4 regions of the Vreelandella sp. 162(4c) genome follow, and region 4 is predicted to be linked to each of the others. Evidence: predicted binding sites of a transcription regulator. Region 4 holds the regulator's gene; each other region holds the start of a gene.
The links. Region 4 encodes FNR, which switches genes on or off when oxygen is low (the NO sensors DNR and NnrR bind a similar motif). Its sites were predicted from a motif close to TTGATNTANATCAA; they were not measured.
Positions count from the first base shown of each region.

Region 1: a site for FNR is predicted at 2,968-2,981, ahead of trhP (prephenate-dependent tRNA uridine(34) hydroxylase TrhP). Genes of this name have one in related genera too.
Region 2: a site for FNR is predicted at 1,437-1,450, ahead of cyoA (ubiquinol oxidase subunit II). Genes of this name have one in related genera too.
Region 3: a site for FNR is predicted at 2,232-2,245, ahead of ccoM (cytochrome c oxidase subunit CcoM). Genes of this name have one in related genera too.

Region 1 covers NZ_CM176981.1:2,311,470-2,315,787, forward strand. Annotated here, with positions in the region: gene AC4EYZ_RS10555 (LysR family transcriptional regulator) at 1-142, shown strand, start outside; gene AC4EYZ_RS10560 (DoxX family protein) at 206-634, shown strand; gene AC4EYZ_RS10565 (DODA-type extradiol aromatic ring-opening family dioxygenase) at 744-1,481, shown strand; gene trhP (prephenate-dependent tRNA uridine(34) hydroxylase TrhP) at 1,474-2,865, opposite strand; gene AC4EYZ_RS10575 (DMT family transporter) at 3,006-3,881, opposite strand; gene AC4EYZ_RS10580 (SPOR domain-containing protein) at 3,973-4,318, opposite strand, start outside.
Region 2 covers NZ_CM176981.1:1,247,899-1,252,216, reverse strand. Annotated here, with positions in the region: gene AC4EYZ_RS05700 (outer membrane protein OmpK) at 1-282, opposite strand, end outside; gene AC4EYZ_RS05695 (DeoR/GlpR family DNA-binding transcription regulator) at 593-1,375, shown strand; gene cyoA (ubiquinol oxidase subunit II) at 1,721-2,728, shown strand; gene cyoB (cytochrome o ubiquinol oxidase subunit I) at 2,732-4,318, shown strand, end outside.
Region 3 covers NZ_CM176981.1:239,282-243,599, forward strand. Annotated here, with positions in the region: gene AC4EYZ_RS01055 (group I truncated hemoglobin) at 1-203, shown strand, start outside; gene AC4EYZ_RS01060 (GGDEF domain-containing protein) at 187-1,239, opposite strand; gene AC4EYZ_RS01065 (hypothetical protein) at 1,332-1,847, opposite strand; gene ccoM (cytochrome c oxidase subunit CcoM) at 2,050-2,205, opposite strand; gene AC4EYZ_RS01075 (FKBP-type peptidyl-prolyl cis-trans isomerase) at 2,315-2,833, opposite strand; gene AC4EYZ_RS01080 (AmpG family muropeptide MFS transporter) at 2,974-4,318, shown strand, end outside.
Region 4 covers NZ_CM176981.1:3,868,669-3,872,986, forward strand. Annotated here, with positions in the region: gene AC4EYZ_RS17690 (DUF294 nucleotidyltransferase-like domain-containing protein) at 1-209, shown strand, start outside; gene AC4EYZ_RS17695 (3'-5' exonuclease family protein) at 215-868, shown strand; gene ttcA (tRNA 2-thiocytidine(32) synthetase TtcA) at 1,131-2,051, shown strand; gene fnr (fumarate/nitrate reduction transcriptional regulator Fnr) at 2,044-2,790, opposite strand; gene hemN (oxygen-independent coproporphyrinogen III oxidase) at 2,875-4,308, opposite strand.

The DNA of each region.
Region 1 (4,318 bases), 1.6 Mb from region 4:
GCTCGATGTTCACGCGCTCTACCCCGCCCGGCGCTACCTGCCTGCCAAGGTGGAGCGCTTTATTGACCTGCTCACCGAGGCGTGGGGCGATCCACCGGTTTGGGAGCACAACATCGGATTGTCGCCAATTACGCAACAGTGATGTGCATAACACGCTGATTATCTCACCTTAGCCCGGCTGTAAAGTAGCGTCATCAATCACCCGATGGAAGCTACTCTTATGACAACCCTTACTCACTCCACTCCTTCTCTACAGCCCCATGCCATCTCGCTACTGCGTATTGCACTAGGAGTAATGGCCCTCGCTCACGGTTTGCTCAAGGTATTTGTGTTTACCCTGCCGGGCACCGTCGGCTATTTTGAATCACTGGGTTTACCTGGATTTCTGGCCTACTTGACCATTGCTGCCGAAGTCGGCGGCGGCATCGCCTTGCTGCTTGGCGTATATACCCGCTGGGTGAGCCTGGCGCTGGTGCCAGTGCTGCTTGGCGCTGCGTGGGTGCATCTTGGCAACGGCTGGATGTTTTCAAATGCCGGCGGCGGTTGGGAATTCCCGGTGTTCTGGGCGCTGGCGTTAATCGTGCAAGCGGGCCTGGGCAGCGGCCCCTGGGTGTTAAGCCGCCGCTTCGCCTAACACCTAACACCTAACACCTAACACCTAACACCTAACACCTAACACCCAATCCTATCGCCAGCGCTTGCCTCACCGCCAGCGCTGGCAATGCTGCTGAGGAGACTCACCCATGTTACCTAGCCTGTTTATTTCCCATGGTTCGCCCATGCTGGCCCTCAATAAAACCCCGGCTCATGCCTTTCTACGTGAACTGGGCAGGCAGCTTGCGCCCAAGGCGGTGGTAGTGGTCTCAGCGCACTGGGAGAGCCTGGCGCTCAAGGTCAGCATCAGCGCCAAGCCAGAAACCATTCACGACTTTGGCGGCTTCCCACAGGCGCTTTTCGAGTGCCAGTATCCTGCCCCGGGTGAGCCGGAACTGGCTGAACGGCTGGCCGTGTTACTGGGCGCAGAGCGGGTAGAGCGCGGCCTGGATCACGGCGCCTGGGTGCCCCTTTCACTGATGTTTCCTGACGCCAATGTGCCGGTTGTCTCGCTGTCGCTTCCGGTGCGCTGGAGCAATGCGGAGCTGGCCACGCTGGGCGAGCGCCTATCGGCTCTGCGGGAAGAGGGGATTTTGGTGATCGGCTCGGGCAGCCTGACCCATAACCTGTATGAAATCATGCCCCAGGAGAGCCCTGTGCCCGCCTGGGTTGATGAATTTGCCACTTGGGTAAGCGAGCGCCTTATCGCCAATGATCGTGAAGCGCTGCTTAGCTGGGAGCGCGCACCCTATGCGCAGGAGAACCACCCGACCCCTGAACACTTTCAGCCATTGCTGGTGGCCATGGGGGCAGGAGGCGACGCAAAACAGCTGCACCACAGCGTAGAGCACGGTGTGCTTGCGATGGACGTTTATGCGTTTAGCTGATCGCTACCCCTAACGATTCAGGTTGTGCTGCTCTGGAAGGCTTGAGATCACGCATTAACAGCGCAAACTCAAGCTGTTCAGGGGTAATGCTGACCTTGGGAACGGGGATTCGCACGCGATGCCCAGAACCAGGTGCTGCGCTCTGCGCTTCACCTCGCAAGTTCTCGATATGCTCAAGCACGAAGCGGTGATTACCACCTGGCAGCATCAGCTCCATGCCATCCCCCACTTCAAAGCGATTTTTAACCTCGACTTCCAACCTGCCACGAGCCGGATCGAAACCCAACACTTCACCGACGAACTGTTGGTGAACGCCGATCGAGTTCCCCTGCTCATAGCTTTGGAACTCACCGTGCACATGGCGTTGATAGAAACCTTCGGTGTACCCTCTATTCGCCAGGTTCTCAAGTTCATCCATTAGCCGTTTGTTAAAGGGGCGCCCAGCGACGGCGTCATCAATGGCTTGTCGATAAACTTGCGCTGTACGCGCGACGTAGTAATGGGACTTGGTGCGTCCTTCAATCTTTAGTGACGCCACGCCCATTTGCGTCAGTCGAGCCACGTGCTGCACCGCGCGCAGATCCTTGGAGTTCATGATGTAGGTGCCGTGTTCATCTTCATGCACAGGCATCAGCTTGCCAGGGCGGGAAACGTCTTCAATCAGCGCCGAAAGCTCGTCTGGGCTGCCGGCCGCAGCGCTACCACTTCCTTGGGCGGCTATTAAGTCGCCCGTGTCATCGTGGGTTGCCGCTATGGTGTTGTATTTCCAGCGACACGCGTTGGTGCAGGTGCCTTGATTAGGGTCGCGATGATTGAAATAACCCGACAGCAGGCAACGCCCTGAATAGGCGATACACAGTGCGCCGTGAACAAAGGTTTCGATCTCTAAGCCTGGGCACTGTTCGCGTATTTCGCCGATCTCTTCCAGTGATAGCTCCCTAGACAAAATGATGCGGCTGATACCCTGCCGCTGCCAGAATTGGGCGGCAGCCCAGTTGACGACGTTCGATTGCACTGAGAGGTGGATAGGTTGATCCGGCCAGCGGTCACGAACCATCATAATCAAACCGGGATCCGACATAATCAGCGCATCGGGCCCTGCCTCGATCACCGGCGCCATATCCTGAAGGTAGGTTTTCAGTTTGCTGTTGTGAGGGGCAATGTTGGAGGCAACGTAAAACTGCTTGCCTCGGGCATGGGCATACTCGATACCACGATGTAAGTTATCAATTTTAAAATCGTTGTTGCGCACTCTGAGAGAATAGCGTGGCTGCCCTGCGTAGACCGCATCGGCCCCATAGGCAAAGGCGTAACGCATGTTCTTGAAGGTGCCCGCAGGGGAAAGTAGTTCGGGAGCTTGCTTCAGTCGTTCGGGGGCTTGCATAGACAGTCACCGTGATCAGGACGATGGCTCGCAGCGGACTGCGATGAAAGGCCAGGATTATAACCAGCCCAAATCCGCCGTTTTGGCAAGCTCACCGCTTCCGTGACCTAGATCAAAAAGTGGCGGTAGAGTGACGTCAGTTAAGCGGTAGGACGACGTTTAAGGGTTGTCCTACGGTCGTGATACGCCACCGCTAACCCGCTGCCCATTATCAAGGCGCTGCCTACCCAGACCCAGAGATCCGGCATTTCACCCCAGAACCACCAGCCCAGCAGTACCGCCCAGAGCATAGCGGTGTAATCAAACGGCGCGGCGATGGCCGCAGGAGCAAACCGAAAGGCCAAGGTGATGAAAGCGGTGGCCGCAACGCCCAATACTCCCGAGGCGAAAAAGCCTACCCAGTGCCACGGCTGGGGTGTCTGCCACACCCAGGGCAGCGTTAGCGCGGTCACCACCAGCGGCACACAGGTCATGTAAAACAGCATTGCCCAGAGGTGTTCGCGGGCGCCGTAGCGCCGGGCGGTAATCATCATCAGCGCATAGAATAGCGCCGCCCCCACCAATACCAGCGCGCCCATCTGAAACGCATCGCCGTTGGGCCGCACCACGATCAGCACCCCCGCAAACCCCACCAAGGATGCGATCAGCACCGGTGGATCAATGCGCTCACCCAACAATGGCACCGAAAGCAGGGTCACAAATAGCGGCGCCACAAAGGCAATCGCCGTGGCCTCCGCCAGGGGGAGCAGCGTTAGCCCCCATACGAAACAGACCATGGTGGCGGTATAAATCAATCCGCGCAGCAAATGGACGCCCGGCCGTTTCGTACGCAGCTTACGTAACCCACCGGCAAAATGGGCAAGCAGCGCAATCAGCGGTAGCGATACCAAGGCACGGAAGAAAATAATCTGCAGTGGCGAGTGCACTTCACCTAACCACTTGGAAACAGCGTCGCCTAGGGCGAGGAAAAGAACGCCCAAACACATGCAGAGTATGCCTTTCAGCGAGGTTGTCACCGCGATCTCCCTGTTCACTGGTCAATACAAAGTGCCAAAAAAGAAAAACCCCGCCAATTAGCCATTGGCGGGGTGATGACGGCCCACCCCCTTACAAGCTGGCGTTAACGACCATACAGTCCATACCTTGGGAGTGCAGCTCACGGCACGCTTGGCGAGCTCGCTGCTCGTCCAATGCCATTAGCCGGGCGCGATAAACCGGGTTTTGGCCCTCTACCGTGTCTACAGCAATGCGTCCGCCTAAAGTCTGAGCAATCCGCTGAGCCGCCTGCTGCGCCAATTGCCGTGCCTGGGCTTCACGACTGAAAGCACCCACTTGCACCCCCCAGCCGCCGCCCGTTTCATTGACAGAAGCCATCTTGCGTTCACGCTCAATGAACGCTTGAAGTGGGTCGGGCTGTGGATCGTCGCTTGCCGGCGTTGGGCGCTGAATGGTG
Region 2 (4,318 bases), 2.6 Mb from region 4:
ATCAAAGAAGCCGTAGAACTCGCCCCAGCTAAAGCCAGCGCCGCCTTCGATTTCGAGAAACATAAAGTCGCTTTTCGCCGCGTTGGAAGCGGTGCGCGCCTCGGTGCCGTTTGACCAGTCCAGGTAGTTAACCGAAACGTTGGCGAATGACCACAGTCGATCTAGAGGATGCGACTGAGCAGCCTCGTCTGCCATTAGCGGCGTAGTGAGTATGGCCCCTAATACGCCAGCGCCAAGCGCGATCTTAGACGAAGGGGGGCGAGAGTGTGTACGAGCAGTCATGAGAGCCTCAACATTGGTTGTCGCGGAGCCACTTGGGTGTGGCTATCCGAGGTTGTAGTCGTGCGGGCTGGCGTTAATGTTAAAATTATAACATTTAGTGTTATTTTTCTAACGTTGATTTGCAAGAGTTGTCACATCAACGCTATTTAAATGTCATATGGCTCTCATTGAGGCACTAATAGCACCAATAGCCGTCGTAGCAGTGGAAATTACGCCGCCGCTCGCTCAGCATAGAAATGAAAATGGACGCAACACCGATGCTCTCGTTGCGAAAATCACAACAAGAGGGGTTTGCCAGGAGATGCCCACCATGAATGGCCGTAGTGCGCTGCGCCTTGCCAAGCTTCAGGAAGCGCTTGCCAGTGGCGGTACTCTTCATCTGCGCGATGCCGCAGAGCTATGCGATGTTTCCGAAATGACCATCCGTCGCGATCTGACGACTCAGGATACTGCCATTAGCCTGCTGGGTGGACGCCTAGTGATGGCAAACTACCCTGGCGTAACGCCTATTTATGACTTGACCGAACAGCAGGCTAGCCACTACCAGGCCAAGTATCGGCTTTGTCAGCGGGCGTTAGCCTACATAGAAGAGGGCGATACGCTGTTTATCGACTGCGGCTCAACGCTAATGCCGCTGCTGAGCCAGTTAAGTCATTTCCGAGAGCTGACGGTAGTGACCTATGCGCTTAATGTTGCCAATGCCGTTGCCGCCCTGCCCAACGTGCGCTTGGTGCTACTGGGCGGGCTGTTTTATGCCACCTCGCAGTCATTCGGTAGCGACAATATGACTGCTGCTATCGAGCGGTTAGGCATTAATAAGGCGCTGATCTCCGCTGCAGGGGTGGATTTAGAGCGTGGTGTTAGCTGCTTTCACTTTCACGAAGTGGCGCCTAAACAGGCTGCCATTGCCACCGCTATGCAGCGCCTGTTGGTGGTAGATGCCAGTAAGTTCAGCGTAGTTCGCCCGGCCTATTTCGCTGCTCTGGACGATTTTGATGTGGTGGTTACCGACGAAGAGGGCGCCCCGCAGTTGCTTAAAAAAAATGGCCGCGTTGTACCTGAGATAGTGGTTCCCACCGTCACAGTGGCGTAAGCGATTTCCCCCTTGCTCATCCCAGTCAATACCTTGGGTGCGGCAATGCGCCACTTCTTTCATGATCTCGATCAATAGAAAATACTTTAGTCTTAACTGCTTAAGCCTTTAGTGCTTAGGCCAGCGAGGCTCGTCGCCAATTCCCATCCGGCGACGCATATTTTTCCCGGAGCAATGGCGCCCAGCGTCACGTGTGCACTGTCCTTGAGAGCGTTTTCCTAGCACGTTTTCAAGAGCGCCATGCAGAGCATGTTTTGGGAAGAGTATGGGGTGGTAGTTAGCCTGCTATGTAGAAGGGCGACATGGCTAGCTAGTGTTTTAAACAACCTCTGACGAGATCACACCATGCAACGACGCTCACTTTGGCGCAGGCGAGGCACTCTAGTGCTCCTTGCGCTGTGTCTGTTTCTAGCAGGCTGTAGTTCAGCGCTGCTAGACCCAAAAGGCCAGATTGGCGCTGAGCAGCGCACACTGATTCTGACCGCCTTTGGCCTAATGTTGATTGTAGTTATTCCTGTGATTGTCATGACGCTGCTGTTTGGCTGGCGTTACCGGCGTAGTAATAGCCTGGCTAAATACACGCCTGATTGGGCGCACTCCAACGTGATTGAAGCGGTGGTGTGGATCGTGCCCTGTGCGATTATCGCGGTGCTCGCCCTGTTGACCTGGAAGACCTCCCATAGCCTTGATCCCCACAAACCGCTGGAAAGCGATGTGGCGCCGATCGAAATACAGGCGGTGGCGCTTGATTGGAAGTGGCTGTTTATCTACCCCGAGCAGGGTATTGCCAGTGTTAACGAAGTGGCCTTTCCGGTAGATACACCGGTGCGCTTTAGGGTCAGCTCAGGCTCAGTGATGAACGCTTTCTTTATCCCCCATCTTGGCAGCCAGATTTATGCCATGGCGGGCATGGATAACGATGTCCATCTCATCGCCGATGAAATTGGTAGCTACCCTGGTCGTTCCACCAACTACAGTGGCGCGGGCTTCTCTGGCATGACCTTTGAAGCCAAGGTGACCAACCCCGAGGATTTTGACGCCTGGGTGGAAACGGTACGCGCTGCTCCACAAACGCTGACCTACCCAGAAGGTTATGAAGCGTTGGCGGAACCTAGCGAATCGAATCCGGTTGAGTACTTCTCAGCCATCTCACCATCGCTGTATGAAAGCATCTTACGAAGCTTCCATACCGGCGGCGAGCATCAGATGGGCGGCGATCATGCTGACTCCCACGATGGCGAAAATGAGAAGACTGCCGATCACGCGGCCGAATCAGGTCATGTCACTAACAACCATGCTAGTCAGGATAATGCCATGCGCAGCCACTCCTCTAGCGTAGAAGTGGGAGGTTAAGCCGTGTTTGGAAAACTCACGTTAGAGTCAATTCCCTACCACGAGCCGATCATCATGGTCGTCGCGGCCTTTATGGCCATTGGTGGGATCGCACTGTTTGGTTTAATCACCTATTACCGTAAGTGGGGCTGGCTGTGGAACGAGTGGTTTACCTCCGTTGACCATAAAAAGCTCGGCATTATGTATTTCATCGTCGCTCTGGTGATGCTGCTGCGCGGCTTCTCGGATGCGATAATGATGCGCACCCAGCTGGCGATGGCCGCCGGGGATGCAGCGGGCTATTTACCCCCCGAACACTACGACCAGATCTTTACCGCCCACGGCGTGATTATGATCTTCTTTGTCGCCATGCCCATGGTCATCGGCTTGATGAACCTGGTGGTGCCGCTGCAAATTGGTGCCCGCGACGTTGCTTTCCCTTTCCTGAATAACTTAAGCTTTTGGCTGTTTGCGGTCTCCGCGATACTGGTCAATATCTCGCTGGTGGTGGGCGAATTCGCCAAAACCGGCTGGCTCGCTTACGCGCCGTTATCGGGGATCGAGTTTAGTCCCGGGGTGGGGGTCGACTACTGGATATGGGCGTTGCAGATATCCGGTATAGGCACCACGCTGACCGGTATTAACTTTTTCGTGACCATCATTAAAATGCGCACCAAAGGCATGACGATGTTCCGCATGCCGATCTTCACCTGGACCTCGCTGTGCGCCAACGTGCTGATCATTGCTTCTTTCCCAATTTTGACCGCGACCATCGCGCTGCTAACGCTGGATCGCTATTTGGGTATGCACTTCTTTACCAATGATTTTGGCGGCAACATGATGATGTACGTCAATCTCATCTGGGCCTGGGGCCACCCGGAAGTTTATATCCTGATTCTGCCAGCCTTCGGCGTGTTCTCTGAAGTGATTGCGACCTTTGCCCGTAAGCGGCTGTTCGGCTACGCCACCATGGTGTGGGCGACCATTTCGATCACCTTGCTCTCGTTTGTGGTTTGGTTGCACCACTTTTTCACCATGGGGGCGGGCGCCAACGTCAACGCCTTCTTCGGCATTATGACAATGATCATCGCCATTCCTACCGGGGTGAAAGTGTTCAACTGGCTGTTCACCATGTTCCGCGGCAGCCTGGAACTCACTTCGCCGGTGCTATGGACGCTGGGCTTTATTATCACCTTTACCCTAGGCGGTATGACCGGCGTTATGCTGGCGGTGCCCGCGGCTAACTTTGTGTTGCATAACAGCCTGTTCGTTATTGCGCACTTCCACAACGTTATTATCGGCGGCGTGGTGTTCGGCATGATGGCGGGGCTTACCTATTGGTTCCCCAAAGCGTTCGGTTTCACTTTGAACGAAAAGTGGGGCAAGCGTTCGTTCTGGTGCTGGTTTATCGGCTTCTACGTCGCCTTTATGCCGCTTTACGTACTGGCCTTCTTTGGTGCCGTGCGCCGCATGCAGTCCTACGCCAACCCCGAATGGCAGCCGTGGATGATTCTGGCTTGGGTAGGCGCGGTAATCATTATGCTGGGCATTGTCTGCACCATCATCCAGTTCTGGGTGAGTATTCGTGACCGCAAACAGAACGCTGATGTC
Region 3 (4,318 bases), 1.8 Mb from region 4:
ATGTAAGCGATGGCCCCTGCCACTATGAAGGCCCGCCGATGGATCGTGCTCATCAACATATGGGGCTAACAGATGCACATTTTAATCGCTTGGTGGAACATCTCGATGCGGCTATGCAGGCGGAGGGTATTGCCCTTGGCGCACGTAATGAACTGCTGGGCAGACTCGCCCCTATGTACACAGACGTTATGCGTCTTCAGTAACCTGCCAACCGTCACGGCCCATCGCTTTTACCCGGTAGAGTGCTTTGTCGGCGGCTTCGTAAGCGTAGGGAAACGTTGCTTCATCGGCTACAAAACAGCTCCCGCCAACGCTTAACGTCACGCCTTTTTTATCCGGATGGGCAGAGTGGGCAAAACCAGCTTCCCGCAGCCCTTCAATTAGCTGACGGCAGTAACGCTTCAGCGTGTCGGTGTTCGGGCAGTGAAGTAGTGCCGCGAACTCATCGCCTCCCAAGCGGTAGAGCTGCGCTTCATCATTCAGCGTTTCACCAATCAATGTGGCCAATTGGCGCAAAAGGGTATCGCCTTGCGGATGCCCGTAGGCATCGTTGTACTGTTTAAAAAAGTCTATATCGACCAGAATCAGCCCCAGCGACTGGTGCTGCTGCACCAACACATCCTGATGCAAAGCGCTGCGATTACCGATCCCGGTGAGCGGGTCGCGCATGGCGCGTTTCATCCACTCGAAGGTCTCTTGAGTGGCACGATCAGTGCGTCTTAGCTGGCGCTCATGGAGCCACCAAAACGCCAATCCCATCACAAAGATCAATAAACTGGAGTAGGTCAGCACCTGACTATGCTGACGGGTGCTTTCGGAAAAATCGTTAATCGCTGCGCCCCGACGATCAAGCTGATCCATCTCAATATGGGTTAAGCATTGAATCGGTGCGAACAACGCCATCGCCGCAGCGATACGGTCAATGCCCCGCGCCGCGAGCAGCGCCACCAGCCGATCCAACTCCTTCAAACTAGGCTCAACGCAGGTATATTCACGCCGATAAATGTGCACATCGGCTAAGCCGTAGGCCAGGTCAATATCCAAGGCTGCGGCATCCCGCGCATCTTGCTCTGCCTGGTCACTCAATAGCTCGGATTGGGCATTTTGTAGGTAGACCCGTGCCCGAGTAGAAAGCTGCTGACCTGTAAGGCTCCCCGTCTGGCTGAAATAAGCCTGTATTTCGGGGTATACCCAGCGCGATTCATAAACAATCAACACCATAAGTGCCAAAAAGCTCATCAAGCTCAATGATAACCACGTAAAATAGCGGTGCTGGCGAGCTAAAGGCCGGGGACGAACTGTGGGCTGCGCGACGGGCCTAGTTTTGGATGTCACCACTTCGCCTCTATGCTACGAATCATCCAGATCCAGTCATTGAACTCACGCAGGTTTTCTACGTCGCGATCACCCTTGCCCTGATTATTGTAGTCACGCTCTACCAGCCGCACAGGGCCTCGCGTACGGATGGTGAGCGGATCGCCATCCTCAGAGCTAATCAGGTACCAGTTAGGGTCGTCCCACCCTTCTAAGGTAACCTCGTAGTCGTCCCAAGCGGTAAAGTGAAGCGCCGGGGGCACTTCGCCAAACTGTTCAATCAGAAAGGTGCGAAACTCGACGCCCTGCATCTCCACATCGCGCCCTTGATAGGGGTCATAGAGTGTAAACGTCGTATCAGACATGTCGTGCAAGTCACTTAAAGCGACCTTTTGAGTGACATCGCCGTTGATCATATTTACTGCCTGGGCAAAGGCAGTCGCGGGAAGTATTATGCCCACGACAATTAACGCGCACGCTAACCGATCACGTACACGACCCCACGGGCTGTGGTGTAAGGCAACTGCGTTCATGACAAAGCATCCTAGTGTAGTCATTGCTTCAATGGACTTTACCAGAGCACGCCTTGCATTGCTCATTAACGCACGCTATGCGATTGCAACTTTTCAGCACATTTCAGGCAAAAAAAAAGCCAGCCCATGGTGGGCTGGCAACAGGAGGTTTACTGCGATAGCAAACCCCCTCCCCTGACAAGGTTTACATGAGGTGGGAAAGCTACTTTTTACGCTCATCTTTACGTAGATGATCACGAATCACGAAGCCCACCCACCCCAGCATAAAAACGATCACTAACGCGACGGTCACTAAGCCGAAAATAACTGTGTCATCCCAATACATGGTGAATCCCCCCGCCGTGATGTATGCGTTCATACTAGCCACTCAACGGCAGAAGAATGCTGACCTAGATCAAGTTACGGACGGCGGGCGTAAGCGGTTAAACAGGAAATTGATACTGATCAATTTTTGGGCGTGATTAGCACTACAGCACCTTGCGGTCTTCGACTTTACTGTGTTCGGTACCTGGTGGTAACGGATGGCCTTTGGCTAATTCTGCACGGGTAGCTTCGCGTACGTCTAAAATGGTGACTTTATAGTTCAGCGTGCGCCCGGCCAGGGGGTGATTGGTATCGACGGTGACGCGGTCGCCATCGACTTTGAGTACCGTAACAATTTGCGGCCCGGCTTCGCCCTCAGTTTGAAAGCGGCTGCCCGGTTCCAACTCAGCGTTACCAAAAGAGCCACGGCTGACTTCTTGCACCAAATCTTCGTTACGCACACCGTAGGCATCCGCGGGCATTAGTTGAACGCTGAGCTCGGCACCAACGGTTTGACCTGCTAGTGCACTCTCCAACCCTGGCACGATATTGTCGTGGCCATGCAAATACTCTAGCGGCTTATTGCGCGCCTGGGAGTCATCCAATACCTGCTTGCTGCCATCGTTGAGCACGTCGCTGAGGACATAGTGCAAGGTAACTACCTGATGCGCCGTAATCGACATGGAAAACTCCTCTCCGGTAAGCTGTCGGTTTTGTGATAGAACTTCGCGATAGAACTTTGTGATAGCACTTTGCGATAAATACACTGCCTCAGTTTATCACTTGGCCGTTGCCAGCGTCTTTCCACCAGGAGTAGCGTTTAATGTTAAACCCCACCCCCCAGCGCACTTGGCTTGCTGCGCTGGCTATTTATTGTCGTGCCCCCGTTATTACCATGCTGTTTTTGGGTTTTTCTGCAGGCCTACCCTTTTTATTAGTGTTTTCAACACTCTCCGCCTGGCTGCGTAGCGACGGCGTGGAGGTAGCGGCAATTGGCTTTTTTGCCTGGATTGGCATGCTCTACTCGATCAAGTTTTTCTGGGCGCCGGTAGTAGACCGGTTAGCGCTCCCGATTTTGACCCGCGCCTTCGGCCAGCGCCGCGGTTGGATGCTGTTAGCCCAGGGGTTGATCGTTGCAGGGTTAGTGGGGCTGGCCGGTTTGAGCCCAGTGGGTAATCTCGGCTGGGTGGCCCTCTTTGCCCTGCTGGTGGCGTTTGGTTCAGCGACGCAAGATATCGCTATCGATGCCTATCGCATTGAGTCCGCCGATGACGATGTTCAGGCCGCCATGGCCTCGACCTATATTATTGGCTATCGCGGTGGCTTACTTGCCGCCGGTGCCGGCGCGCTGTATATCGCGGCCTCTGCCTCTTGGGATGCGGCCTACCTGAGCATGGCGGCGCTAATGGGCATTGGCGTTCTCACCGTGCTGCTGCGCCCTGAACCGAAGCGCGCTTCGCTTTCTATTCAACTTATCCATGAGCCTAAGGTACGGGCGTTTATTCGCGCCAGCCGCGGTAAGCCCAAACTGTTACGCCGCCTGGGTGCCTGGAGCATTGGTGCGCTGGTCTGTCCGTTTACCGACTTTTTTCGCCGCTATGGAGTGAAAGCGCTGTGGATTTTGGTGTTTATTGCCGTATTTAGAATCAGCGATTTGGCCATGGCCTCCATGGCCAACCCGCTGTATATCGACCTGGGCTTTTCGCTGGCAGAGATTGCTAACGTGACCAATATATTCGGCATTGCGATGAGCATTACCGGTGGAATTCTAGGCGGGCTATGCGTGGCGCGCTACGGCATTGGCCCGCTGCTGATCTTCGGCGCGGGGTTGGTGATGGTAACTAACCTGCTGTTTGCCGTGCTTGCCGTGGTGGGTAATCAGTTGCCCATGCTGGTGGTGACGATTATCGGCGATAACCTTGCCAATGGCTTAGCCAGTGCGGTGTTTATCGCCTTTCTTTCCAGTCTCACATCACGCGCCTATACTGCAACGCAGTACGCGCTGTTCTCATCACTAATGACGCTGCCAGGAAAGTTTTTGAGCGGTTTTGGTGGGCTGGTCGTAACCTCTCAGGGCTACCCAAGCTTCTTTGTCATCGCAACGTTATTGGGCCTTCCCGCCATTATCTTGGCAATTTGGATCAGCCGAGACAAGCAGTTAGTACCTA
Region 4 (4,318 bases):
TTTCTGAGCTGTGCCTCAAGCAGCAGCTAAGTACGCTGGAAACTTCTGCGGATGCGAAAGAAACTAACGCCCAAAGCAGCAGACGCGCTAACCGTGTCGTGGTGCAGAACCTCTCTTCCCTGGAGCGCGACCTACTGCGCGAAGCGATGCATATTGTCAAAGACTTTAAGCAGCGGCTTTCCCACCGTTACCATTTGGAGTATTCGTGAGCGGAATGCGGCTGTTAGATCGACATGTGACGCTATTTAGCGGCTCGCTGCGCACCTTGTTAAGGCGTGAAAGTGACCGGCGTCGTTGTGCAGACTCCCCCTATGCCTGGCTGTTTCAGCCCTATATGGGCGAAGAGCTGGTGGCGCTCGCCTGCACCGCAACGCCCACGCAATCATCACCTGTGATCAGCGTGGCGGCAGTGGTGCTAAGCCATCAGCAGGTGCATACCAGCCGCGCTTTTGTGATCACCCTTGGCAGCGCGAAGCAGCCCGCGAGCGCAACGCTGCGCCGTCATCACTTGCTGTGCGAGGCGGGGGAGATACTGCCACCAAACAGTGATAACTTGAGCGCGCTAGTAGAATTTATCGGCAATCGGCCCATCGTTGGCTGGCAGTTAGAGAAGCGCATTGGAGCATTGAATGCACTACTCAGTAAGCGGCTGAATTTTGCCCTGCCCAACGCCCAGGTCGATGTGGCAAAACTGCATCAGCGCCAACTGCGCCGTTTGCACCCGGAGGTCGAAGCGCCCAGCAGCTTCGCCCAGGCGTTGGCATGCTGGCAAGTACCCGTCATGGGCATGCAGAGTGTGCTTGGAGAGGCCACCGCCAGCGCACTGCTGTATATGCGCTTGCAGCGTATTATGGCGCAGGTGGCATAGTAGTCTCTTTCGTTGTGGCGAGGACAGCTTTCCGCGAGGGCGCTGTGAACCCTTCCCTGGGCGCTACTTTTGTCATCCATGACAAAAGACCCTCGCTCCAAGCTGCCCTCGCACCGAGGTATGGTGCAGCGGTCAAAATAGTCACTTCCAATTGCGATATCTTGTGTGGCTACGTCTGATTAGTTGGGTCAGGCGGTGAGTGTTGTTAGAATAGTTATTACTTTTTTCTCTCACGCCTTCTACCCTCGGCAGTGCTTATACCATGCAAACTCTTGATCACTTTGATCCTGCTCACCTTGATACGGTTGGAGCCACCCCAGCTGACGCTGAGCACGACCAGCCTGAGCTGGCTGATGCGAAGCAGAAGCGTGAATTTAACAAGCTGCAAAAGCGTCTGCGCCGAGAAGTGGGCAATGCGATCATTGATTACCAAATGATCAATGAAGGTGATCGCGTAATGGTCTGCCTCTCCGGTGGAAAGGACAGCTACACGATGCTGGAGATTTTGCGCAATTTGCAGCGCAATGCGCCGGTCAATTTTTCGCTGGTAGCGGTCAATCTGGATCAAAAACAGCCGGGTTTTCCCGAGCACGTATTGCCTGCGTATCTGGATAAGCAGGGCGTGGAGTACCACATTGTCGAGCGCGATACTTACTCGGTGGTAAAAGAGAAAACCCCGGAAGGTAAAACCACCTGCGCGCTTTGTTCACGGCTGCGGCGCGGCTCGTTGTATGGCTTTGCCGAAGAGATTGGCGCCAATAAGATAGCCCTGGGCCATCACCGGGAAGATATTCTCGAAACACTGTTTCTCAATATGTTCTTTGGCGGCAACCTGAAAGCGATGCCGCCAAAGCTGCTATCCGATGATGGGAAGAATATCGTTATTCGGCCGTTGGCCTACTGCAAAGAGGCTGATATCGCCGAGTTTTCGCGGCTGATGGCGTTTCCGATTATTCCCTGCAACCTGTGCGGTTCACAGCCTAATATGCAGCGTCAGGTGGTCAAAGAGATGCTCGCCGAGTGGGACAAAAAGTTTCCTGGCCGCCTGGAGAGCATGTTCAAGGCTGTCACCAACATTGCCCCTTCCCAGTTGGCCGACCGCAGCCTGTTCGATTTTGAAGGCCTTGAGGCCAAGCAAGCAGAGCTACTGGCGGGGCGTATCCAAGCCTTTAACGTCAGCTAACTGTTTGCTCTTCCTCTTCGGCGAGGGTAATCAAGCGCGGCATATCGAGAATGTTGACCTCTCGCCCGGAGACCGCCACCACACTCTGCTGCTGAAAGCGGCTTAGTATGCGGCTGACCGTTTCCACCGCTAAGCCCAGGTAGTTGCCGATATCAGCCCTGGGCATTGAGAGGCGAAAGCTGTAAGGCGAGTAGCCCCGGCGACGAAAACGATCCGAGAGGGTAATCAAAAAACTTGCCAGCCGCTGATCGGCGGTTTTACGCGAAAGTAGCCGCATCATACGCCGGTCATCGCGCAACTCTTTGCTCATGCTACGATAAAGCTGGCCACGCAGTTCGGGTAGCTCCTCCGAGAGTAAGTCCAGGCGGTCAAAAGGAATCTCGCAGACGGTGGTCGTTTCCAGGGCGATAACGCTACCGGGGTAATGCTCTTCGTCAATGCCATCCAACCCCACCAATTCACTGGGCAGGTAGAAATTGGTCAACTGCTCGCTGCCGTTACCTTCGGCGGTGATCTGTTTCAAACTGCCCGAACGGACTGCGTAAACGCTGGTAAAGGTGTCGCCCTGACGAAACAGCGGTTCGCCTTTTTTCAGCGGCGCGCGACGACGAATAATGGCGTCAAACTGCCCCACGTCGTCCAGCTCAAGGGCAAGTGGCAGGCACAGTGAGCTCAAACTGCAGGTTTGGCAGCGAGCTTCATGGAGTAGCGAGCGCCGACGGCTCATGGGTTCCAACATGCTTTGCTCCTTGAGAGGGTCCCGCTTATCAATTAGAAAATCCTTACTTATTATAGTCGCTTTAGCATGCCTGCAATAAGGTGATTAAACAATCTTAGAATACTGTTGTCCCGTTTGCCCGGAAAGATGGGTATCAAACGCCATTGCTATATGGCGAATCAGCAGTCGACCCATTGGCGTTGCGTTAAGCTGGTCGCCGCTGCGTGCCAGCAGGCCATCTTGCTCGGCGCTTTGCAGGCGCTCAAGCGCAGGCGCAAAGTAGCGGGGGGCATCAATGTTCCAGCGCTGGCTAACGGCGGTCAGATCAATGCCCATATCGCACATCAGCCGCTCAATCACATCCCGGCGGATCAGGTCGTCATCACTTAAGCGTATGCCACGCACGGTGGCAAGCTGCCCCTGATCCAGCGCCGCTTCGTAGCGGGCCAGATCGCTAGGATTCTGCGCATAGACGTCATCAATACGGGAAATCGCCGATACGCCAAGCCCGATTAAGTCGCACTGAGCATGGCTGGAGTAGCCCTGGAAGTTGCGCTGCAGCGAGCCTTCGCGCTGGGCAATAGCCAGGCTATCGTCAGGGCGGGCAAAGTGATCCATACCGATATGCACATAGCCAGCTGCGGTGAGCATTTCGATGGTGGTGCGCAGAATCGCTAGCTTCTCTTCTCCGCCTGGCAAGTCATCGACATTAATGCGCCGCTGCGGGGCAAAACGCTCGGGCATATGCGCGTAATTAAACACAGAAAGGCGCGCCGGGTTGAGCTCGATCACCTGGCGTAGGGTGTTGGCAAAGCTCTTTTCAGTCTGAAATGGCAAGCCATAAATTAGGTCGAGATTGAGCGAGCGAAAGCCCAGGCGATGCGCCTCCTCCATCAGCGTTTCGGTAAGTACCCGAGGCTGAATACGGTTAATCGCTTTCTGCACCAGCGGGCTTAAATCCTGCACGCCCAGGCTGATGCGATTAAAGCCGAGGGATTCGAGATGGCGCAGCGTAAACACATCCGCTTCGCGAGGATCTATTTCAATTGCGTAATCGCGATCAGCAGACGATGAAAGACCAAAACGTGCATCCAGTCGATCAATCAGGTCGCCCATCTGGTTCAAACTGAGAAATGTCGGCGTGCCGCCGCCCCAATGCAACTGCTCCACCGGTCGTGATGTATCCAAGTGGCGTGCGGTCAGCACCATTTCACGGTCAAGCCGGGCTATATAGGGCTCGGCAAGGGCAGTGTTTTTGGTAGCGATTTTATTACACGCGCAGTAGAAGCAGATCTTGCGGCAGAAGGGCACATGAACGTACAGAGAGAGCGGACGCTTACTGGCATTGCTACGCTCCAATGCCTGGGTCAGGTCGCCAGGGGTAAATTGGTCGTGAAACGACAGCGCCGTGGGGTAGGAGGTGTAGCGTGGGCCGTTGGTGTCGTAGCGACGCAGTAACGCTTCGTCCCACACCGGCTGCATAGGGGCTGCGGCAGCAGCGGGTGCAAGAGGCAAGGCAGCAGGGGTATGAACGGGCATGAAGGGGCGC